DNA from 4 places in the Bacillus nitratireducens genome. Region 1 is predicted to be linked to each of the others. Evidence: riboswitches for the same ligand, from Rfam matches in the RefSeq annotation. Region 1 holds a riboswitch; each other region holds the start of a gene.
The links. A riboswitch is a leader RNA that binds a small molecule or an ion and turns the genes downstream of it on or off. The one in region 1 is predicted to bind S-adenosylmethionine.

Region 1 (6,202 bases):
AATGAGAGATAGAGTGACACATCGAAGAGGGGGTTACCACAAGTATGAAAAGAATAGGACTTGCATGGCAAATTTTAATAGGACTTACGCTTGGTATTGCAGTTGGAGCGATTTTCTTTGGCAATCAGGAAGTGGTGAAGTACTTACAACCAATTGGTGATATTTTCATCCGATTAATTAAGATGATTGTTGTACCGATTGTTGTAGCGAGTATTGTTGTTGGGGTTGCTGGTGTTGGCGATATTAAAAAGTTAGGTCGACTAGGCGGAAAAACAATTATTTACTTTGAAATTATTACAACACTTGCAATTGTTGTTGGTCTATTAATAGCAAACATTTTCCAACCTGGAAAAGGCGTTGATATGGATAAGTTAACAAAAACAGATATTTCTAAATATACACATACGACAGAGCAAGTACAAAGTCATTCGTTCGCGGATACGTTTGTAAATATTGTTCCGACGAACATTATGAAATCATTAGCTGATGGCGATATGCTTGCTATTATCTTCTTCTCAGTATTATTTGGTTTAGGTGTAGCAGCAGTTGGTGAGCGTGGCAAACCAGTTCTACAATTTTTCCAAGGTGTAGCAGATGCAATGTTTTATGTAACGAACCAAGTTATGAAGTTTGCACCATTTGGTGTATTCGCATTAATTGGTGTTACAGTTTCTACATTCGGATTAGCTTCATTAATTCCATTAGGGAAATTACTCATTGTAGTATATGGTGCAATGATATTCTTCGTTGTGGTCGTATTAGGACTTACAGCGAAAATCTTTGGAATAAACATTTTCCAATTCTTTAAGATTTTAAAAGACGAGCTGATCTTAGCGTATTCTACAGCAAGTTCAGAAACGGTTTTACCGAAAATTATGGAGAAAATGGAAAAGTTCGGTTGTCCGAAAGCAATTACATCTTTCGTTATTCCAACAGGTTATTCATTTAACTTAGATGGATCAACTTTATATCAAGCGATTGCGGCAATTTTCTTAGCGCAAATGTACGGTATTGAATTATCCATTACACAACAAATTACGTTATTACTTGTATTAATGGTTACATCAAAAGGTATCGCGGGTGTACCGGGCGTATCATTCGTTGTATTATTAGCAACACTGGGTACAGTAGGTATTCCAGCTGAAGGTTTAGCGTTTATTGCAGGTATTGACCGTATTCTTGATATGGCTCGTACAGCAGTTAACGTTGTAGGTAACTCTTTAGCGGCTGTAGTTATGTCTAAGTGGGAAGGTCAATATGACGCTGAAAAAGGACAAGCCTATTTAAAAGAGATATCTGAAAAGGGTCAAGCAGCTTAATTATAATATGAACAAGCTCTCACATAATATGTGGGGGCTTTTCTATATATAGAAGAGGAGCGGACGTAATGAAACGTAAATATGGTGACGGTTCTTCGTGGAAGCGACTAATAGAGAAGGATTATAGGGTTAAGCAAGTAGAGGATGGAATGTTAGGAATACTGGACATAAAAAAAGTGAGAGAACCTAGTCATAAAGAATATAATGGTAAAAAGCTTTGCATTGCAGGTGATGGGTATACATGGATGCAATATTTTATAAACGGCAAAAACTTTGCAATTACAGCTATGTTAGATGATCAGCAAAAATTAGTGCAATATTATATCGATGTGACGAAAGAATTTAAAATTGACGATCGTGGTTTGCCTTATTTTGATGATTTATACTTAGATGTAGTATTGTTACCGAGCGGTGAGATTTATGTATTGGATGAAGATGAGTTAGAGGATGCTTATAGTATAGGTGATGTTACTAAGGAAGAATATGAATTAGCATGGTGTATAACGAAATGGATTGTAGCAACGATAAAGAATGGAGAATTTTCTTGGATCTCAATATTAGATAAAGAAATTGAAAAGTTAAAATGATTGGCGTATTCATATTTTTGTATAATTACCAAAAAAATCTATACAAAAAATAATTGACTTTTGTTTTGTAAGCGAGTAAAGTTAGGGAAGAAATTATTATTAAAAAATAAATATGAAACCTTCTTATAAAGAGAGGCGGAGGGACTGGCCCTACGATGCCTCGGCAGCGGACTCGATTTTAGAGTGCTGTGCCAAATCCAGCAAGCATGTGCTTGAAAGATGAGAAGAGTGTTTCTTATAGATGTATAAGACCTCTTCTTATTGGAAGAGGTCTTTTGTTGTTCATTAGAAAAGGTTGAAAACTAGGGAGAGATGATACTTTGAAAGAAACGAGAGGAAATGGTTTAGCGTTATTACCACTTGGAATATTTTTGGCGCTATTTATTGGTTCTGGAATTATTACAGGTGATTTCTATAAATTGCCGATACTTGTAGCAATTTCAATTGCTGTAGGAATTGCTTTAGTGATGAATCGTAAAGAAAGCTTTAATGTGAAAGTAGAACGATTTGCTAAAGGTGCAGGAAATCCGGATATTATGATTATGGTATTAATTTTTGTACTGGCAGGGGCGTTTTCTGAAACAGCAAAAGGAATGGGCGGAGTGGATTCAACTGTTAATTTAGCGTTATCTATTTTGCCACCAGGATTTATCGTTGCTGGAATTTTTGTTATAGGGGCATTTATTTCATTAGCGATGGGAACTTCAATGGGAACAATTGCAGCACTAGCACCAATTGCTGTAGGGATTAGTGGGCAAACTGATATCTCAATTGCACTTGCGATGGCTACTGTTGTGGGCGGAGCGATGTTTGGTGATAATTTATCATTTATTTCAGATACAACAATCGCTGCTGTTCGTTCACAAGGAACAGAAATGAAAGATAAGTTTAAAACGAACTTTTTAATTGTATTACCAGCTGCTATTATTACAATTGTGCTATTAGTAATCATTACTTTAGGAAGTGATACACAAGTTAAAGCTCATAGTTTTGACTGGATAAAGATTTTACCGTATGCAGGAGTACTTATTACAGCACTACTTGGTTGGAATGTACTTATTGTGTTAACTGGTGGAACGGTACTATCTGGTGTTATCGGTCTTATAGATGGAAGTTATACGTTAGAGAGTTTCTTTAAAAGTGTAACGACTGGAATGGGCGGTATGATGGAGCTAGTACTACTTGCTATATTAATCGGTGGTATGGTTGAACTGATCCAATATAATGGTGGTATTCAATATTTAATGAATCTTTTAACACGTAACATTCGTTCAAAAAAAGGCGCAGAGTTCGGTATTGCTGGTTTAGTGAGTATGACGAATATGTGTACAGCAAATAATACGATTTCAATTATCTTTACAGGTCCGCTTGCGAAAAACATTGCAGATCAATATGAAATTGATCCACGTAAATCAGCGAGTGTATTAGATCTTTTCTCATGTTGTGTGCAAGGGTTAATCCCATATGGTGCTCAAATGTTAACTGCGGCAGGATTTGCTGCGTTATCTCCGATTGAATTGTTACCATATGCATTTTATCCGATCTTAGTTGGAGTATGTGGGATCATTTCTATATTAATTGGTTTCCCGAGATTTTCTAAAGTGGCGGAAAAAAAAGAGTATCATAAAACAGCATAATTAAATATGAATTTTATTCGTAGCAAAAGAAGCCGTACAGAGAATATTCTCTGTACGGCTTTTTTTGTAAGGTAAAAGAGGGAATTATCCTATCTTACCTTATGTTTTACAAAAGGCTGAATTTAACTCAGTCTTAAGTCTGAGTTAAAAACGGTTCTTAAGCTCGTTATGGAAAAAAGAAAAAATAGTTAAGATAAGAGTATCAAATCGAAGGGAGGCAAGCACAAGATGAAACAATTTCTAGCGTTTATCGCAGCCGGTATTTTGGCTTTAATTGCTCTTGGTAGTCTTGCTGGTATTGTAGGATTCGCCATTGGAGCAGGAGTTGTGTACTGGAGCTATAAATCATTTGTGCGAGCTAAATCATTCTTTGGAAAGTTAGCTTGGGGTATTGTTGGTTTAATCGGTTTGTCCATTGCACTTTCTCATTCCCCAGCATTAATCGGTATCGCAGCATTAGTAGTTTTATACTACGGTTACCGTGAGTGGAAAAAAGAAAAAAATGTAGTTGTTGATTCTGCTCCAGAAAGTTCTAAACCATATAGCAACTTTGAAGATGAGTGGAACAAGTTAATGAAAAACTAATATAGAATAAATCAAATTAAATCAAATTATAAAGTAGAAGAGAGGAAGATTATAATGAAACAATCTTTATTCGGACGTGTGCGCGATGCAATTTTAGCTGATTTTCATAATGTGTTAGATGAGAAAGAAAGAAAAAATCCAATTGCTATGTTAAACCAATATTTACGCGACAGTGAGCGTGAAATAACAAAAATTGAGAAGTTAATTCAGCGTCATAAAACATTAAAATCTAACTTTGCTCGTGAGCTTGAGCAAGCACGTTATTTTGTTAATAAAAGATCAAAGCAAGCTATCATCGCACAAGAAGCAGGCGAATTACAACTACATGAACGTGCATTAGAAGAAGTAGCGTATTATGAAGGGCAAGTAACTCGCTTAGAAGAAATGTATGCTGGCGTTGTAGAGCAAATTGATGAGTTAGAGCGTCGTCTTTCAGAAATGAAAAATAAATTAAAAGAAATGAACGCAAAGCGTATGGAATTAATGGCACGTGAAAATATGGCGCATGCAAATCGCCGTATGAATACTGCCATCCATAAAATGGATGAAAATAATCCGTTCTTACGATTCGAAGAAATTGAAGATCACATTCGTGACATAGAGCTTCGTATAAATGAAGAGCATGAGCGTGATACATTTGATATGAAAATCGCAAAACTAGAGCGTGAAATGAAAGAGAAAAATGAAGTATCATTAACGAAAGAGTTAACAAAATAATTGTAGTATATAATAAAACAGGCTTATGATATAGTGATAGAAGAAAAGGTGTTGGAAAGCAATGCCTTTTCTTCTATGTATACGTGACAAAGAGGGAGGGGAGCTGAAATGAAGAAGCACTTTTCAAAAACGCAATTAATGGGGATGCTCCTCATCATATTTGGATTCGGTCTTTTTCTTGATATGATACTTGGACATTTTGAACCAGGTGGTCTAATATTTGCATTTATTATGATTATGTTTGGAAGGCATTACCGAAAGAAAAATCGATATGTAAGAGGGAATGTATTTTTATTTGTCGGTGGTATTGTATTCTTATTCTTCTTATTTTCATCAGCAGCATTCGTACTTGTTGTATTTGCTTGTTTAGCTTTAATTGGTTATCAACTTATTCAACAAGGGCACCAGCAAAAAGCAATGAAAGTTGAAATTAAAGAAAAGGGATATATAGATGAAGAAAAACAAATATATCGTACAGAACCGTATATAAAAAATATGTTCGTAGGTAATGTACGAATGATGGATCATATTTATGAACTTGAGGATATTAACGTCCAATATGGTGCTTGTGATGTCGAGATTGATTTAACAACTGCGATGATTCCAGAGGGAGAAACGGTAATTGTTATTCGGGGAGTCGTTGGTAATATTCGTTTATATGTGCCATATGATATCGAACTGTCTTTAAATCATTCTGTTATTGTTGGGCGAGTGCTCTTGCCGGGACACGAAGAAACAGGATTTAACCGTAATGTTACGTTTAGAACAGAACAGTATAAAGAAGCTCCTCGCCGTATAAAAATTATTTCTTCGCTTGTCGTAGGCGATACGGAAGTGAGGAAAGTATAATGAAAAAACAAAGGAATATTTCGTGGATGTATATTCGTTATTCTATGTTGTCCTCTGTGAGTATCTCACTTATTTGTACAATTGTATATGTATGGAAAAGCGAACAACAAGTTTATGATTTACTATGGAAAGAATCCATTGCTTCTGTTCCAATTGGCTTGTTTATTATGAGTACCAGTCTTCTTATCGGAGGAATTGTAGGGTATGCAATCGGTTATTATATAGAGCAGCGTATACAAGGATTAAATACTTTTCTATTTGAAGTAGAGCGAGGGAATTTTCCGAGTGATGTTTCGTTTACTGCGGATGATGAATTTCATGAAGTGGAACGAAAAGTAATCGGCCTTGCTCGTCGATTAGAGGAGCAAGCTGGGCTATTTCAAAAAGTAACGAATGAACGAGCTCATTGGAATGAAGAGATGAGACAAGAAGCGATTTCCCAAGAAAGGCATCGATTGGCGAGGGAGCTGCATGATTCTGTAAGTCAGCAGCTTTTTGCAATGTCGAT
Region 2 (6,202 bases), on a different contig from region 1:
AAGGAAGTTTAAGAGGATATTATAAGCATAAGCTAATTCGTAACCCTCTTGCATATCCAGGAGAAATGGATTTAACTACCCATGTTCATTGGGATGAGTTGAAGATGATTTTCGAGTTACAAGGGATTCATACGATATGGCACAGGAAGCAATCAGAGTTTTTGTTAGCGGCAGGAATATTAGAACATCTTACGAGTCATCAAGATACGAATCCTTTTTCTGAAACTCAAAAACGAAATCGAGCAGTTCGTTCTATGATTTTGAACGGAGGCTTAGGAAGTGCCTTTGATATTGTTATGCACACGAAAGATATGAAGAATTTACATTTGAATCGATATTTAACAACATGAAAAAACAAGACACAGTATATTTCTGTGTCTTGTTTTTTCATACGACTTATGTAGTATTATATATTTCCTCTCATGATATATATTTATATTAAAGATATGAGATGAAAAATATAGAATACGTTCTTTTTCTCTGTCTATTAGTCCCTAACCTAATAATACACGAACGAGTTGAATAATTGTTTCGTTTTCTACTTTGTAGTAAATTTCTAATCCTTTTCTTTCACTAGAAACGATTTTAGCACTTTTTAACTTTGCTAAATGCTGTGAAATTGTAGATTGTGGCATGTTTAAGCCAGTGTACATTGTAGAAACATTGCTTGGGCCACGTTCAATTAATCCTTTTACAATACATAAGCGAACAGGATGAGCAAGCACTTTCAATAATTCTGCATTGCTTTCATATAGTTCTATTTCTTTTTGAAAGGTTTCTAACATGTTCTTTTCCACCTCCGTGTGAGCTGTTATACCATACCATACTATACATACCAAAAAATTAAAGAAAAGAAAACAGTTGTTGCAGAAAAAAAGTCCTAAAGTAAAGAAATTGTAAGAAAAGAGACCCTGATGTAAATAAAATAGATAAATTTGTACGGTTTTGTAAAATGACACTTTTGGGTGAAAATTTTGATGCGTTTTAAAAATTGAAAGATATAGATATATTTGTAACACAATTTTATCATGATTTTCTTATTCTTTCAAATGAATATACGAAATTTTTAAAATAATATGACAAAGGAATTGTAATGATATATATAGAATATAGAACAGGTTAAAAGAAGCTGACTATAATCAGCTTCCTTATGGTGATGATTAAATATTTGAGTCATTTATTCTAGAGCTCATCTTTTATCAACTTTAAAAATCTATGGTTCCATATATTCTCATAAAAATCAATTGTCTCTTTTGCCGACATAAATGGATTATGTAACGTAGAGGTTGTTTTCTGTACCATGAAGTTTTCGTATCCTAGTCCGTGGGCAAATTTAATCGTAGCATCCATGCAGTATTCTGTTTGGGCACCACAGAATTCAATACGATGTACGGATAATTGATCTAAAATCTCTTTTAAGTTTGTTTTATAAAATGAATTTGCATGTGTTTTTCTTACAAAAAAATCTTGTTCTTGAACATCTAGATCAGCATGAATAGCCCAAAGTTCTTTTTCAGGTACTAAATCATCATCGCAATGTTGAACAAAAATGATTGGTTTATTTGATTTTCTGTATGAAGAAATTCTTTTATTTACTTTTGAAAGTAAGCTTTGTAAGTCAAATAAGTGTTCTTCGCTATAACATACCCCATTTTGTAAATCAATAACGATTAAAACATCTGCACAAGTATCCATTATTTTTTGCCCCTTTTTTTACTTCTTAATATATCAATTAATTTATTACTTGGAAATAGATGGTGCTCTATCGTTTTTTTATGAACTATACGAAAAGTAAGAAATATACTCAAAAACATAAAAAGAAGATATGAAAACTTAATTTCATATCTTCTTTTCTCTCTATGCATTTACAGGTTCTTCTACATAAGAAAGGGCATTTTCAAAATCGGATATTAGATCGTTAACATTTTCAAGACCGACAGATAAACGAAGCAATGAATTAGAAATGCCTCTTTCGTCACGTGCCTCCTGTGATAAAGCGGCATGTGACATTTTTGCTGGATAGGAAAGAATAGATTCAACAGCCCCTAGACTAACCGCAAAAACGGGTAGTTTAACTTTCGATAAAAATTGGCGGAGTGCGTCTTCTGATTGTAAAGTGAAAGATAGGACAGCTCCGGCTGATGTAGCTTGAGATTGTTGAATATCATAGCCAAGATGTGATTGTAAGCCAGGATAATAGACATTTTGGACTTTAGCATGCTCTTGTAAATAATGTGCAATTTTATTGGCGTTAGCAGCGGAGTGCTCGAGACGTACATGCAATGTTTTTAAACCGCGAAGTACGAGAGAACAATCTTGAGGTCCTAAAATAGCGCCAAATGCATTTTGTAAAAATCCAAGTTTTTGAGCGAGTTCGGCATCTTTTACAACCGCTAATCCGGCAGTAACATCACTATGACCAGCAATAAACTTTGTGGCACTATGAAGAACGACATCGGCGCCAAGATCAAGTGGTTTCTGGAATAGTGGTGTCAAAAATGTATTATCAACAAAAGTAAGAGCACCAATAGATTTTGCAAGATTAGAAACAGCACGAATATCTGTCACTTTTAAAAGTGGGTTAGAAGGTGTTTCTACATAAAAGAGCTTCGTATTTGGTTTAATATTTTCTTTTACTTTTTCTACATTTGTCATATCTACAAATGTATGTGAAACACCGTAACGAGAGAGTACTTCAGTTATAATTCGATAAGTGCCTCCGTATACGTCTTCTGAAATGAGTACGTGATCACCTTGTGAAAGAAGGAGAAATGCAGTGGAAATCGCTGCAATTCCTGATGCAAATGCGAATCCTTTTGTTCCGCCCTCTAATAAAGCAATGATATCTTCAAGAGCTTCACGAGTTGGATTACCCGATCGGCTATAGTCGTATTTCCCAAAAGTATCTACGTCAAACTGGTGAAATGTTGATGTGTTATAAATGGGAACGTTAACAGCTCCTGTTTGCGAGTCATGTTTATATTGGTTGTGTAGTAGGAGTGTATCGATAGAATAACTCATATTCTTACACCTTCTTTTACAAGTTTAATGGCTTGCTTTAAGTCTTGAATTAAATCGTTACTATTTTCAATGCCGACGGAGAATCGAAGAAGACGATTACATACACCGTTTGCCGTTCTGATTTCTTCTGGAATATCAGCATGCGTTTGCGTTGCTGGATAAGTCATTAAACTCTCTACACCACCAAGACTTTCAGCAAATGTGATTAAGGATAAAGATTGTAAGAATGGATTAATCCATGTTTCATCTTGAAGGCGAAACGAAATCATGCCGCCTCTTCCTGGATAAAATACATCTGTCACACCATCTTCATCATTTAAATAAGCAACAATTGCTTTCGCATTTTCTTCATGTTGTTTCATGCGAAGCGCTAAAGTTTTCATGCCACGAATTAATAGCCATGAGTCAAATGGGCTTAAGACAGCACCAGAGGCATTATGATAATGAGCGATTTCCTCACAAAGTTCCTTTCCTTTTGCAACGACAAGTCCGCTTAATACATCATTATGTCCACCTAAATATTTCGTTGCACTATGAAGTACGATGTCAGCACCTTCTGTTAATGGCTGCTGTATATAAGGCGTGTAGAATGTGTTATCTACGATAAGAAGTAGTCCGTGTCTTTTCGCTACAGTTGCGACAGCGGCAATATCAGTAACTTGCATTAATGGATTAGTCGGAGTTTCTATGAAAATAGCCTTCGTTTCATTTGTGATAGCTTGCTCAATTTGTTTAATAGATTGTGTATTTACGTATCTACATCGAACATTCCACTTTTTTTCGTGTTCGGAAAATAAGCGATACGTTCCCCCGTATAAATCTTCGGATACAATAAGTTCATCTCCAGAACGGAATAATGAAAGGACGAGGAGAACAGCTGCCATACCTGAACTACAGGCATAACCTTGTTCGCCATATTCTAAGTCTGCGATTGCCTGTTCTAAAAGACCACGAGTTGGATTTCCAGTTCGTGAATAGTCAAAGCCGGTAGATTTACCAAGTCCTTCGTGACGATAAGCGGTTGAGAAATAAACGGGTGGATTAACAGTTCCTGTTGTAGTTTCGCTACGATTTCCGATTTGTGCTAGTTTTGTTTCGATAGTTGACATGTAAAAATTCCTCCTTTTTAAATTGAACCAGTAGTTGAATATAAAATAAAAAAAGCCTTCTAAGAAGAAGGCTTTCGGATTGAATAGAGTCTTCTTCTCATCTGTCAAATCTTTCACAATTTGCTGGAATTAGCACCTTATTAACAAATGTTAATGGTTGCTGAGGCGTCATAGGGCCAGTCCCTCTACCTCTCTAGATAAGAATGTTCGTATGAAATTTTTATTATGTTTTTAACTTTACAACAAAAGTTAATTGAATTGCAACTTTATTTTAAATAATTTTTATTTTTCCGCAAGTGTCATTGACTTTTATATTTGTGCATGCTAAATTTATAAAAAATTAACAAACATTGTTAAAAGGGGAACGTATTTCCTTTTAGCTACATAAATAAAATAATAAAGACAACTCTTATTGAGAGCGGTGGAGGGAAAGGCCCTGTGAAACCCGGCAACCTTCAAACGAAATGTTTGAAACGGTGCTAATACCTGCAAAACGAATGTTTTGCATAATAAGAGGCGGAACAATTATGTCCCCCTCTTCAAAGTGAAGAGGGGGTTTTTATATTGATAGAAATGAGGGAGATTCGTGAAGTTACTAGATTTATTATCAAAAGGAATTGTAATAGGTGATGGTGCGGTTGGAACGTTATTACATTCACATGGTTTGCAAAGTAGTTTTGAAGAATTGAATTTGTCTGATCCAGACTTAATTATATCGATTCATAAACAATATGTAGCTGCTGGTGCAGATGTGATTCAAACAAATACGTATGGAGCAAATGAGGCGAAATTACGTATGTATGGCTTAGAAAATCAAGTTGTTCAAATTAATAAAGCGGCAGTGAAGATTGCGAAAGCATCTGTTACAGAAAGAAATGCAATTTTAGGAACAATCGGTGGTATGAAACATATTGGAGCTGTTACAACGACTGATATGGAAAGGGAGTTTATGCTACTTGAACAGGCAGGTGCTTTACTAGAAGAACAGGTTGATGGATTACTATTAGAAACTTTTTACGATGAATTTGAATTACTTCATGCCGTTAAAGTATTGCGTAAGCAAACAAATATTCCGATTGTTGCTCAATTAGCGTTACATGAAGCAGGTACGACTCAAAATGGAAATGATGTCAATGAAATATTAAAGCAGCTTATAGATTACGGTGCAAATGTTGTTGGATTGAACTGTCAACTAGGACCACTTCATATGACGGAAGCTTTTAAAATGATATCGATTCCGCAGAATGGCTACTTGTCAGCATATCCAAATGCAGGTCTCCCGAATTATGTGGAGGGACGTTACGTATATGAGGGAAGTCCGGCTTATTTCGAAGCGATGACACTGAAATTTATTGAGCAAGGTATTCGGTTATTGGGTGGTTGTTGTGGTACTACTCCAGAACATATTGAAAGTATGAAGCGTGCTACTCTAAATGTTACGCCTGTAATAGAAAAGGACACGATTCAAAGACCAAAAGTAGTTCATACACACGAGAAACGTTCGAAATCTCACGTCACTCTAGCAGAAAAAGCAAAGAAACAAACGACAGTTGTAGTGGAACTAGACCCACCGAAAACATTAGACACGCAGCGTTTTTTTGAAGGGGCAAGAGCACTGAAAAGAGCTGGGGCAGACGCTATTACTCTAGCAGATAATTCATTAGCATCGCCTCGCGTTTCTAATATGGCAATGGGTGCATTATTAACGAAGCATGATATTCCGGTATTGACTCATTTAACGTGTAGAGACCATAACGTCATTGGGCTACAATCTCATTTATTAGGTTTATCGGCGTTAGGGATGGAGGAAGTGCTAGCTTTAACTGGTGATCCAGCGCGCGTTGGTGATTTTCCGGGAGCAACTTCTGTATATGATCTGTCCTCTATAGAGTTAATTAAAATGATTAAAGAAATGAACGATGGACGTTCCATTTTAGGGAAATCCATTGGACCGGCAACAAGATTTTCTGTAGGCGGCGCATTTAATCCCCACGTAAGGCATTTAAAAGCAGCGGTAAAGCGAATGGAACGAAAAATAGATGCTGGGGCTGAATATTTCTTAACACAGCCGA
Region 3 (6,202 bases), on a different contig from region 1:
TCAACTGCCCGTAAAAGCCCGATTGGTTCAACTAATAATCAGTGGGGGATGAACAAAACCCCACTGATTAAAGTTTCACTTTATCTCTCCGTTTCAAAAAACTCAATCCACTCTCCGTCAGGGCCAGCGAAGAATATGTAACGTGTTCCATCTGGTAATGTTTCAATTTCTTCTCCTAGTAGAAAGGTTACTTTTTGTTTCTTTAGTCTTTCGATTTCATCCTCTAATGAATCCACTTTAAAGCAAATGTGATGTACTTTTCCTTCTGCCGGAAGAGAAGAGTTATAACCTTCAATGAGTTCGAGTATCGTTTCCTTCGATTCTTCTACACCTAAAAAAGCGAGTTTTAAGTCTGGATTCGGGTGCCCCATACGTTTAATGAGCTGTAAGCCAACTACTTCTTCATAAAATGAAATAGATGTTTCTAAGTTTGCAACCATAAGTCCAACGTGTTCTATTCTTCTAACTGGCATGTAGATTCCTTCTTTCTGAAAATTATATGCAATATGTTATTGAAAATTAAGAAAATAAGCAAGATAAAAACCTTACAAATTTTAGCGTGTTATATGGTATAGTGAGAAAGTATGTTTGGGGAGAAGGAAGGAGATTATACGATGAATACACCTACTCAAACTCCTTCATTATCGGCAACGATGAAAGAGTGGCATTATGCATTAGCGTATGAAATTAAACATTGGAAAACGATAGGTGGTAGTAAAATCTCTATCATGAACGGTCGTTTTTTATATACAGATTATGAAAGTACAGTATACGTATTTCAGCTTATATCGGAAGTAAGTTTACCTGAAGGTTCACCAATTCGAATTGAGTTCGATGGTGAGGAAGCGACGGGAGAAGTATTATCCGTACATGGATTAGAAATCGAATTGAAGTTAAATGATTATATACAAGGCGAAATACGAGAAGCCGTTTTATACAGTGAACCGTGGCAATTGTTAGAGCAACTGCAAGAGCGATTGAAAGAGGCACATAAAGATAAGCTGAAACGTAATCGTATAAAGCGTCTTGTTGATGGGACGAGTAGTCCAAAGCATATTGAGAAGATGAAAAATCCGAAAAATGAATTGGCGTATCGTTCATTTTACAATCCGACAACGTACGTGTGGGGACCACCAGGAACAGGGAAGTCTTACAATTTATCACGTATTATTTCGGCGCATTATCAAAAAGGAAAATCGGTACTTGTGTTAGCTCATAGTAATGCAGCAGTAGATGTATTAATGAGCGAAGTAACGAAGCAAATTGAAAAGAAAAAGAAATGGACACCTGGTGAAATCGTTCGTTACGGTTATAGTCAACATGAGCATATACGAAATCATGAAACGTTACTTACGTCGAAGTTAGTTGAAACGACGAATGGATCATGGGGTGAGGAAAGACTCTATTTAGAGGAAACACGCCAAGATCTTCGTGAAAAGATTTTATCATATAAAGCGACTTCTGCTGATAAGAAGCGTATACAAGAGATTGAAAGTGATCTTCGAAAGCAAAAAGCGAAAATTAAAGAAGTAGAAAAAGAATACATTGAAAATGCGAAAGTAATCGGCGCAACTTTATCGAAATGTGCCATTGATTCACTTATTTATGAGCGTACATTTGATTTAGTTGTAGTAGATGAAGTAAGTATGGCTTATGTTCCGCAAATCGCATTAGCTGCTTCGCTTGGGAAACGTATTGTCGTTTGTGGTGATTTTTTACAGTTACCTCCAATTGCGATGGCAAACCATGAACTCGTTCGAAAATGGCTCGGCGAAGATATGTTTTATCACGCAGGGATTGTTGAGTCTGTAAATAAATCAGAAGCACATCCCAACCTTTTTATGCTGCAGGAACAAAGACGTATGCATGCGGATATATCGAAGTTTACGAATTCATTTATTTATAAAAACAGAGTATACGATCATCCATCTGTTTCAGAGCGTAAAGAACTTGCGCAATTGCAGCCGTTCGCAAATGAGGCGAGTGTTTTATTTGATACGAGCTTAATGGGAGCATTTTCGTTAAAAGACGCGGCTTCCGGTTCTCGTTTTAATATTATGTCTGGTTTAGTAGCGATGCAAATGATGTTAATCGGACTGTTAGATGGTGTTCAATCGATTGGTGTTGTTACACCTTACAGAGCACAGTCTCGCTTTTTATCAACGTGTATTAGAGAAATGCTGCAGAAAACGAAATATCAACACATACCAGTTTTAGCAGCAACAGTTCATAAGTTTCAAGGGTCTGAAAGAGATATGATGATCTTTGATACGGTTGATAGTTATCCGCAAGAACGTCCTGGTGTGTTATTCTTTGATCATAAAAACCATCGTCTCGTCAATGTAGCGGTTACGAGAGCGAGAGGGAAGTTCATTCAATTATCAGATTGCCACTACATGCGTAAGAATCTTTCGAGGAAACAAGCGTTATCACAATTAACAGCTCATATAGAACGTCACGGAGATGTGTATGATCGCACGACATCAAGACAATTGTGGGAGCGAAAAATCTCGAAACGTTTACGCTGGTTTATGGAAATGAATCTTGAAGAGCCGAAAGGGCTATTAAAAGATATATTAGCGGCAAAACGAAAAATTATCATTTCCCTTCCAAGTACAAGGCAAGTTGATAAACGAGTATGGCAAGCGTTAATGCGTACAAATGCACAAGTAACGGTATATAGTGACGGACCAGTTCCATTAAAGAATGTAAAGTTACAAAGGCAAAACAAAGCGTTCCCATTTATAGTAATCGATGATGAAATCTTTTGGGCAGGGGCACCTCTCACATCTCAAATGATGTTTGAAGGTAGTACGGAATTTCCGTACATATGTGCAAGACTGCAAGCACCGGAAACAATTGGTGTATTAAAAGGATTTTTAGATATTCGGTAAATTCGGATAGGAATTCCTTGACTTTTATTCGGAATGAATTTAGAATGAAAATAATTTAATATAATTTTATGAAAATTCTTATCACGAGAGGTTGAGGGACTGGCCCTATGACACCTCGGCAGCGGATTCTTTATGAATACTGTGCCAATTCCAGCAAGGTAACTTGAAAGATAAGAAAGAAGCTCATTTTGACTGTATATACAGAAGCCTCTTTCTATCTTTTAGAAAGAGGCTTTTTTACGTGAAAATAAAAGGAGGAAGAAAAATGGGAGCGACTGGAGTAACGTCACAAAGAAAAACAATTGAAGAGAGTATAGAAAGAAGTAAGGAAAAGTACATAGAAACAAGTCATAATATTCATGCGAATCCGGAGATTGGTAACCAAGAATTTTACGCATCAAGAACGTTAAGTTTGCTGCTAGGAAGTGCAGGATTCCAATTACAGCACAATATAGCTGGACATGAAACAGGTTTTATCGCGCGAAAAAGTTCAGGAAAACAAGGGCCGGTCATCGCATTTTTAGCGGAGTATGATGCTTTACCAGGACTTGGTCATGCATGTGGTCACAATTTAATTGGAACAATTAGCGTTGCAGCAGCAATCGCGTTATCAGAAACGCTTGAGGAAATCGGCGGAGAAGTTGTCGTGTTCGGAACACCGGCAGAAGAGGGTGGGCCAAATGGTAGCGCCAAAGCAAGTTATGTAAAGGCTGGTTTATTTAAAAATATTGATGCGGCGCTTATGATTCATCCGAGCGGAAAAACAGCTCCAACGAGCCCATCACTAGCGGTCGATCCACTTGATTTTCATTTTTACGGAAAAACAGCTCATGCAGCAGCTTCACCAGAAGAAGGAATTAACGCATTAGATGCGATTATCCAGCTGTATAACAGTATTAATGCACTTCGCCAACAACTTCCGTCAGATGTGAAAATTCACGGAATCATTACAGAAGGCGGCAAAGCACCTAATATTATTCCAGACTACGCATCAGCAAGGTTCTTCATCCGCGCAGCAACGCGAAAAAGATGTGCGGAAGTAACAGAAAAAGTAAGAAACATCGCAGAGGGAGCAGCGTTAGCAACAGGCACAAAAGTAAAAATTCATCAATTCCAAAATGAAATTGATGAATTGCTCGTGACAAAAACATTTAATGACGTCGTAGCCGAAGAACTAGAACTATTAGGTGAAGATGTAAACCGTAAAGAAAGAGTAGGAATCGGCTCAACGGATGCAGGAAACGTAAGTCAAGTCGTACCGACAATTCATCCGTACATTAAAATCGGACCAGATAACTTAATTGCACATACGAATGAATTTAGAGAAGCAGCACGTTCAGAACTTGGAGATAAAGCGTTAATTACATCGGCAAAAGCACTAGCAAATACAGCGTATCGATTAATTACGGAAGAAGGGTTGTTAGAGAAGGTGAAGGAGGAGTTTAGAGAGGAACAGCGGAATCAGGGATAGGTGGTTAAAGGGAGTGGGTTTTTCATTTCGTAAAACATATGTACAATGCAAAAAGGCGACTTTTCGTTCAAACTTGAACGGAAAGTCGCCTTTTTCTTATACTTTTTTACCTTGTTTCTTTCATTAAGGTCATGATTCGTTTTAAATTAACTGCGAATATGACCATAGCCCATTGTATTTGCATACAAATCATACCCGAGGAAGATGCCACATCATACCCGTGTCTATGCTTTAGCTCGCTATTTTTCGCCTCGATTTAGCCAATAAGACTCCTTCCTCAAGGAACTTGAAGGGTCACAGCCTAGTGAGTAGGTGGGAGATAAATTGAAAATGGGAGGTTTTTTTGTTGTATCAAGTGCAAGAAAAATAATATGAGAAAACTTATGCTTTACATTTCTATACAAAATCAAATAAAATATTCATTAATAAATAGACTGAATTTTCTTTATTTTGAACGGTGGTGAAAAATTGTTATATACAGAATTTATTTCTGAAACAGAGACGATATTGGAATCTTTAATGGATGATTTAATCGTAACAGATGTAAATGGGACGATTCTAAAAGCGACACAATTTACCGCTGATAGATATGGAATTAAGTATGAAAGTTTAATCGGTGCTTCTATTTATGAATTGGAACGAACAGGTATTATTACTCCGATTGTGACACCGTTAATCATACAAAAAAAAGAGAAAATCACAGTTGTTCAGCTTACAAAGACAGGAAATAAATTGCTAGTAACAGGAGTACCCCTATTGGATGAGGAAGGTGAAGTATATCGAGTTGTAAGCTACTCTTATGATGTTTCGGATTTGATAGAAATTCAGAAATATTTAGATCATATGCAAGAGGAACTGGAACGTGTGAAAGAGGAAGCTCAACTTGCACTGCGTGAAAAAATTACATCAGTAGGCTTAATTGCTGATGATCCTGCTATGTATAAAGCAATGGAGACAATACATCAAGTTGCAGAGGTGGATGTAAATACAGTTCTACTTGGAGAATCAGGAGTAGGAAAAACAGCTATTGCTCGTTATATTCATGATAAAAGTCCAAGAACATATGGACCTTTTATTGAAGTCAATTGTGCTGCTATACCTGAGTCTTTATTTGAGGCTGAATTCTTTGGGTATGAAGCTGGCTCTTTTACAGGGGCGAAAAAAAATGGGAAACCCGGATTTGCAGAACTTGCTCATGGGGGAACTTTGTTTCTTGATGAAGTAGGAGAGCTTTCACTTGAACAACAAGTAAAACTTCTTAAGATAATTGAAGAAAGACAATTTTATCGAGTTGGTGGAACAAAGCTGAAGAATGCAGATTTTCGTCTTATTGTCGCAACAAATCGCGATTTAGAAGAGCTGGTAGAGAATAAAAAATTTAGACAAGATTTATATTTTCGTTTATACGTTGTACCAATTTTGATTCCTCCATTACGTGAACGACCTCAAGATATTATGAATTTGATTTATTTATTTTTGAATAAATTTTGTACTCAATATAAAAGGGAGAGGGAATTGGATCAGGCGGTCATACAAATTTTATTACAGCAAAAGTGGAAAGGAAATGTAAGAGAATTAATGAATATAATAGAACGGCTCGTGATTACATCACATTCAAAGCTTATTACGATTGAAAATATACCAGATTACTATAAATCTAAGAGTGGTGATGAATTCGTTACAAAATCGTCTCAAACTCTTACAGAAATACTAGAAATGGTAGAGAAGCAAGTATTATTGGATGCTAAGAGAAAATATAAAACGACTGTGAAAATAGCAGAGAATTTAGCGATAAGTCAGCCCTCTGTAGTAAGAAAATTGAAGAAGTATAAGATAA
Region 4 (6,202 bases), on a different contig from region 1:
CAAGTGTAACAACTGGAGATTGTAGAATGCGCGGCTTTAATAGCCCCCTTTTATTTTGGATTCCTATGCGGATTATATTAGGTTTTAAAAAACCAAGAAAACCTATACTCGGCGTCGAGCTATCTGGTGAAATCGAAGAAATAGGAACAGATGTAACTCAATTTAAAAAAGGAGACCAAGTTTTCGCATTAACAGAGCTTAATGTCGGTGGTTATGCAGAATATACATGTGTGCATGAAAGCGGATTGATATCATTAAAACCTACCAATGTGACGTATGAAGAAGCTGCCATTATTCCTTTTGGCGGAACTTCAGCATTACACTTCCTGAGAAAAGGACGTATAAGAAAAGGGCAACAAGTACTTATATATGGCGCATCTGGTTCAGTAGGAACAGCTGCCGTACAACTTGCTAAATATTTTGGCGCGACCGTTACAGCTGTTTGTAGTAATTCAAACTTTGAACTCGTGCAATCTTTAGGAGCTAATCACGTAATTGATTATACGAAAGAAGATTTTACAAAGCGAGCTGAACGCTACGATATTATATTTGATGCAGTTGGAAAAATTAAAAGATCCCTTTGTCAAAAAGTATTAACGCAAAATGGAAAATATGTATCTGTTAATGGAATGATGGCAAAAGTAAGTAAAGAAGATATGATTCTACTAAAAAAATTAACTGAAACAGAAAATTTAAAACCTGTTATTGATAGAATTTATCGCTTAGAAGAAATTCCAGAAGCTCATATATATGTAGAAAAAGGGCATAAAAAAGGGAATGTTTCCATTACCTTAAAATAAAATATATTCAGAAAATACCATTGACAATTCTTTTTGTAAGATTTACTATTAGTACCATATTTAAAAACTACATACACATACTCTTATCAAGAGTGGCGGAGGGACTGGCCCGATGATGCCCGGCAACCGAGCTTATAACGTATAAGCTAAGGTGCTAATTCCTGCAGAACGATTTTCGTTTTGGAAGATAAGAGAGGAACCTATTTCGTCTATTCGGCACCTCTCTTATTTTTGAGAGGTGCTTTTTATTTTGGAACGTATATTAAGGGGGAATTATAGATGAAAAAGGTATTATTAAGTATTGTAAGTGGAGCTGTATTATTGTTAGGTGCATGTGGTGCTAATTCTGATAAAGAGGTAAAAGCATTAGATGAGAAAAAGATTACCGTTGGTGTAACAGGTGGACCGCATGAACAAATTTTTGAAAAGGTGAAAGAAGTTGCCGCAAAAGATGGTCTCGAAATTGATGTAAAGGTATTTAATGATTATGTAGCACCGAACGTATCTTTAGATGAAAAAAGCCTTGATGTAAATAGCTATCAAACTAAATCTTATTTAGACGTATTTAAAGCTGAACGTAATATGAAATTAACTGAAGTATTTTCCACAGTAACATTCCCTATGGGTGTGTATTCTAAAAGCTTAAAAGATGTAAAAGAATTAAAAGAGGGCGATGCAATCGCTGTCCCAAATGATCCAACAAATGAGCTTCGCGCTTTAAAGCTATTTGAAAAAGCAGGGGTTTTAAAAGTTGATCCAAAGGCTACAGAAAAAGCGACTGCAAAAGATGTAATTGAAAATCCAAAAAATTTAAAGATTGTTGAATTAGAGGCATCTCAATTACCAACACAGCTAAGTGAAGTAAAGGCAGCTGCAATTAATACAAACTTTGCATTAGGTGCAAAATTAAGTCCAGCGAAAGATTCTATTTTCCGTGAAGGAAAAGATTCACCATATGTGAACTGGGTCGTTGTTCGTACTGAAAATAAAGATGATGCTGTTGTAAACAAATTAAAGAAAGCTTATCAATCTAAAGAAGTAAAAGATTTCATTGAGAAAAAATTCGATGGTTCTGTTTTACCGTCTTGGTAGGAGCTGACTATAATGATTGAATTAAAAAACGTCTCCAAAGTATTTACAACAAAAAAAGGGAATGTTGAGGCCCTTAAATCAACTTCCCTTAAAGTAAAAAAGGGCGAAGTATTTGGAATCATCGGATATAGTGGCGCTGGCAAAAGTACATTAATTCGTTGTGTAAATTTATTAGAAAAACCAACGACAGGAAATATCATTGTAAATGAACAAGATTTAACAACCTTATCAACAAAAGAACTCGCAAAAGCAAGACAAAAGATCGGCATGATTTTTCAAGGATTCAATTTACTTAAAACCGTTACCGTTTATGAAAACATCGCACTACCCTTACGTCTATCTGGTCTTCCCAAAAATGAAATTGAAAAAAGGGTAGAAAAGTATTTACGTATTGTTGATCTCTTTAATAAAAAAGATGCCTATCCAAGCGAATTATCTGGTGGTCAAAAGCAACGTGTAGCGATTGCTCGCGCACTATCTCATGAGCCTGAAGTTTTATTAAGTGATGAAGCAACGAGCGCATTAGATCCAGAAACGACCGATTCTATTCTTGATTTGTTATTAAAGATCAACGAAGAAATCGGAATTACGATTTTGCTAATTACACACGAAATGAATGTCATCCAGCGTATATGTGATCGAGTTGCTGTAATGGAACATGGATCTGTCGTTGAAAGCGGGACTGTGAAGGACATTTTTACAAATCCACAACATGTAACAACGAAGAAATTTGTAAATAGCGCATTTGCAGCTAAAATTCCAGAAGAGGTACAGAAAGAACTACAAAGCACCGGGGAAATTGTAACACTTTCATTTATAGGAACCGCTTCAGGAGAACCAGCGTTAGCTGTCGCTACAAAACGTTTTCAAGTATATCCGAATATTTTATCAGGCAATATTACGCAGTTAAAACATGAGGCATATGGGAAACTGACCGTTCATATGCAAGGCGAAAAAAATGAAGTACACCGTGCCTTATCATTTTTACAAGAACAAGGGATCATCGTAGAAGGAGGTAGAACAGATTATGGGAAACAAGTCCTTTTTGGATGAGTGGGGTAACGTAATATGGGAAGCAACAATTCAAACATTTCAAATGACATCTATTTCACTACTTATCTCTATTCTTATTGCATTACCACTCGGTGTCACACTTGTTTTAACGAGACCTGGTGGACAGCGAGAAAATAAAGTTATCTATCCTATTCTTAATACAATTATTAATGTCATTCGCTCTCTTCCATTTATCATTCTATTATTCTTTATTTTACCTTTCACAAAGTTTCTAATGGGAACGTCCATTGGCGTGCAAGGTGTTATCGTACCACTTGTCGTATTTACAGCCCCTTATATTGCACGTTTAATGGAAACTGCTTTATTAGAAGTGGATCGCGGTGTCATTGAAGCATATCAAGCAATGGGAGTCTCTACTATAAAAATCATTTGGCACGTTATGGTTAAAGAAGCTCGTCCGTCTCTCGTACTTGGATTAACAATCGCAACAATTGGCTTAATCGGTGCAACAGCAATGGCTGGACTTGTAGGTGCTGGAGGCCTCGGTGATCTCGCATATCGATTCGGACATTTACGCTACGAACCTGAAGTAATGTATGCAACAGTCTTTATTTTAATCATTCTCGTTCAAGGATTACAGTCATTAGGAAATGGTATAGCACGAAGATTGAAGAAAGATTAAAAAGAAGGTATCTCACTGAAATGAGATACCTCCTTTTTATTTATAAACTTATCTCTTAAATCCACCTTCTGAATGAATAACTTGTCCTGTAATCCACCCGGCTTCTTCGCTCACTAAAAACTTAATAAGTCTTGCTGCATCCTTTGGCTCACCAATTCTGCCGAAAGGAAACATCGGTCTTAATCCTTGCTTTATCTCCTCAATCATCCAACCCGTATCAGTTGGACCTGGGTTAATTGCATTCACCGTTATCCCTAAATGAGCCACTTCTGCTGATAACGTACTAGTGAGAGCATCAATAGCTCCCTTCGTTGTTGCATAGGCTAGTTCTCCAGCCATAGGCCCTTTAAATTGCCCCGAAGTAATATTAACAATTCTACCGCCAGATTTTTTATCAAATCCTTGAGCATACTTACTACTTAATAATGTAGTGCCGCGAACATTTACCATGTAATGCTTATCCAACTCTTCGGCAGTCAAATTAGAGAAATCATTATTCGTGGAATACGCTGCATTGTTAATTAATATATGAGGGTACCCTAGTTGTTCAGTAACTTTATTTATAAGCTGATTTGACGCATCATTCTGAGCTAGATCTAATTCCATGCTCGATACTTTGACACCGTTTTGTATCAACTCTTCTTTTAATTGTATTTGTTCATTTTCATCAACGCCCCAAGGCATCTCTTTATCGTATTCTGTCCAATACGTAAAAAATATATCGTATCCAGCCTCTGCTAACTCTGTGCAAATAGCTGCTCCTATACCGTCTAGACGACTTACACCTGTAACAACAGCTACTTTATTTTTTAATTGATTCATCATATACTCCTCCAAAGTTAAAGGGCGCATATTTTATATAAGAGATATAAATTTCCCCACATAGGCATCTATCCTTACAAAAGGGATGTACAAGCTAAATATGCAGGCCTTGAATGATTCATAGATAACTAAATAAACCCTCACTTACGAGAGAAAAATTCATCTATCTAATTTCTAATCATTACAAGTTCGTACGCATATCGAGTCTTTGTCCCCTTTCAATATATCTCTATTATTTACTCTAACAAAAAGATTCAATATTTAAAATAGAAAAGATAATCTTCTCTCTCTTTTGGCGGAAAAATATTGTAATTACCTATATAAGCTTTAACTATGTTTCTATTAAAAATAACCATTAAGATATCAAAATAATAAAAACAATCAGAAAAACACTGGTAAATACTGGTTCACTTTCTTATAATAAAACGTGGGGCTAATGCGAGAGATATAAAGGGTCTGATTATACATACCCAACTGGTTTTAAACAAATAGGGGGAAGAAACATGTCAAAAAAATTACTTTCTTTATTTTCTACACTAATCGTAGCAGCTTTTGTAATAACTGGCTGTGGTCAAAGCGATACGACAAATAAAGAACAAAAAGAAGATGTAACGCAAGAAAACAAAACAGAAAAAACGGATACATCGAAAGAAAATAAACCTGAAGAAAAAAAATCCGAAGATAAAAAAGCTGAAGATAAAAAGCCTGAAAATACAGCTACTAGCTCAAGCGATTACTCTAAGCTGATTTCCTATATGGAAAAAGAAACAGGTGGTAAAACAAAAGTTCTTTTTGAAAATAAGGAACCACAAGTCTATAAAGCTGAAGATGTTTCAGTAACAATGAATGGTTATACATTAGTTGAATTAAATGGATTCCATACAAACTTCGACATTCCGTTTAATCGTCAAACAGAGGGCGGAGTTATTCTTGTGAACTACAGCGTAAAAAATAGTTCAGCTAAAGATATTTATTATATGCCAGCATTGGACATGTCATTTACTGGTGCTCAGAAAGCATATAGTAACTATAGAGATTTAATTCCAACAGAAGATCAGCTACCAACTAAGCTTGCTCCAACGAATGATTACTTAGTAAAAGCAGGAGAAACTATTTCTGGTTATATCGCTTATCCATTCGGAAAAGATGATCTAGCAAAAATTTCAAATCTCTCAACGGTCTCAGTCACAGTCCCAACTGCACAAGCTAATAAAGGAAAATTTGATGCTCCAATCGGAAGTCCTGGAAGATTTTCATTAAGTTTAAACAAACAAGGTGCTGAAAAGGTTGCAACAGATAACACTTTCTACCAAGATAAAGCTACAGCTAATAACATGGGCGATAAAAAAATGTTAAAAGAGAAATCAAGTATTAATAACAGCCAAGAATTAGGTGCTGTTAATGTTACATTAGACGGATACCAATTCACTCAATTCACACCAAATTCCGTCGAAGCTCCACGCTTTGCAAATTTTAAAAACGGTCTTGTTCTGTTAACAGTAAAATTCAAGCTTGATAACAAAGATGCTCAAGACGTTTCACTATCTCCTATAAGCTCTACATTAAGAGTGAATGATGGTACACAATATACGATTAATGAAGGTATGCTATTAAATTACGACTATAACGCTGCAGTTAAAACTGGAACATCTGGAGAATTGCTGCAAGTATATATTTTAGATCAAGAGCAGTACGAAAAGATTTGGAAAGAAAAAAGCTTTGAGATTGAGTTAGGACCTATGAGAAATAAAGAAGCTAAAGATATTTCACAAGGTAAAAAAGTTAAATTTAC

Region 2: another riboswitch for S-adenosylmethionine. It lies ahead of metI (cystathionine gamma-synthase/O-acetylhomoserine thiolyase); the one in region 1 lies ahead of Q3V31_RS04100 (Na+/H+ antiporter NhaC family protein).
Region 3: another riboswitch for S-adenosylmethionine. It lies ahead of Q3V31_RS11305 (M20 family metallopeptidase); the one in region 1 lies ahead of Q3V31_RS04100 (Na+/H+ antiporter NhaC family protein).
Region 4: another riboswitch for S-adenosylmethionine. It lies ahead of Q3V31_RS27695 (MetQ/NlpA family ABC transporter substrate-binding protein); the one in region 1 lies ahead of Q3V31_RS04100 (Na+/H+ antiporter NhaC family protein).

Annotation. Positions count from the first base shown of each region.
Region 1 is NZ_JAUMJO010000001.1:776,531-782,732, reverse strand. Features, by position in the region: gene gltP (glutamate/aspartate:proton symporter GltP) at 45-1,319, shown strand; gene Q3V31_RS04105 (ribonuclease FAU-1 family protein) at 1,388-1,906, shown strand; SAM riboswitch class I at 2,027-2,132, shown strand; gene Q3V31_RS04100 (Na+/H+ antiporter NhaC family protein) at 2,227-3,543, shown strand; gene Q3V31_RS04095 (lmo0954 family membrane protein) at 3,772-4,128, shown strand; gene Q3V31_RS04090 (PspA/IM30 family protein) at 4,183-4,845, shown strand; gene liaF (cell wall-active antibiotics response protein LiaF) at 4,954-5,694, shown strand; gene Q3V31_RS04080 (sensor histidine kinase) at 5,694-6,202, shown strand, end outside.
Region 2 is NZ_JAUMJO010000003.1:603,473-609,674, forward strand. Features, by position in the region: gene Q3V31_RS15065 (class I SAM-dependent methyltransferase) at 1-350, shown strand, start outside; gene Q3V31_RS15070 (ArsR/SmtB family transcription factor) at 495-785, opposite strand; gene Q3V31_RS15075 (cysteine hydrolase family protein) at 1,183-1,695, opposite strand; gene metC (cystathionine beta-lyase) at 1,858-3,021, opposite strand; gene metI (cystathionine gamma-synthase/O-acetylhomoserine thiolyase) at 3,018-4,130, opposite strand; SAM riboswitch class I at 4,225-4,334, opposite strand; SAM riboswitch class I at 4,537-4,646, shown strand; gene Q3V31_RS15090 (bifunctional homocysteine S-methyltransferase/methylenetetrahydrofolate reductase) at 4,717-6,202, shown strand, end outside.
Region 3 is NZ_JAUMJO010000002.1:985,001-991,202, forward strand. Features, by position in the region: gene Q3V31_RS11295 (VOC family protein) at 81-473, opposite strand; gene Q3V31_RS11300 (AAA domain-containing protein) at 585-2,894, shown strand; SAM riboswitch class I at 2,970-3,071, shown strand; gene Q3V31_RS11305 (M20 family metallopeptidase) at 3,160-4,365, shown strand; partial or broken gene Q3V31_RS11310 (IS5/IS1182 family transposase) at 4,472-4,621, opposite strand; gene Q3V31_RS11315 (sigma-54 interaction domain-containing protein) at 4,834-6,202, shown strand, end outside.
Region 4 is NZ_JAUMJO010000012.1:12,837-19,038, reverse strand. Features, by position in the region: gene Q3V31_RS27700 (NAD(P)-dependent alcohol dehydrogenase) at 1-800, shown strand, start outside; SAM riboswitch class I at 881-994, shown strand; gene Q3V31_RS27695 (MetQ/NlpA family ABC transporter substrate-binding protein) at 1,080-1,892, shown strand; gene Q3V31_RS27690 (methionine ABC transporter ATP-binding protein) at 1,905-2,945, shown strand; gene Q3V31_RS27685 (methionine ABC transporter permease) at 2,920-3,588, shown strand; gene Q3V31_RS27680 (SDR family oxidoreductase) at 3,637-4,413, opposite strand; gene Q3V31_RS27675 (DUF5068 domain-containing protein) at 4,914-6,202, shown strand, end outside.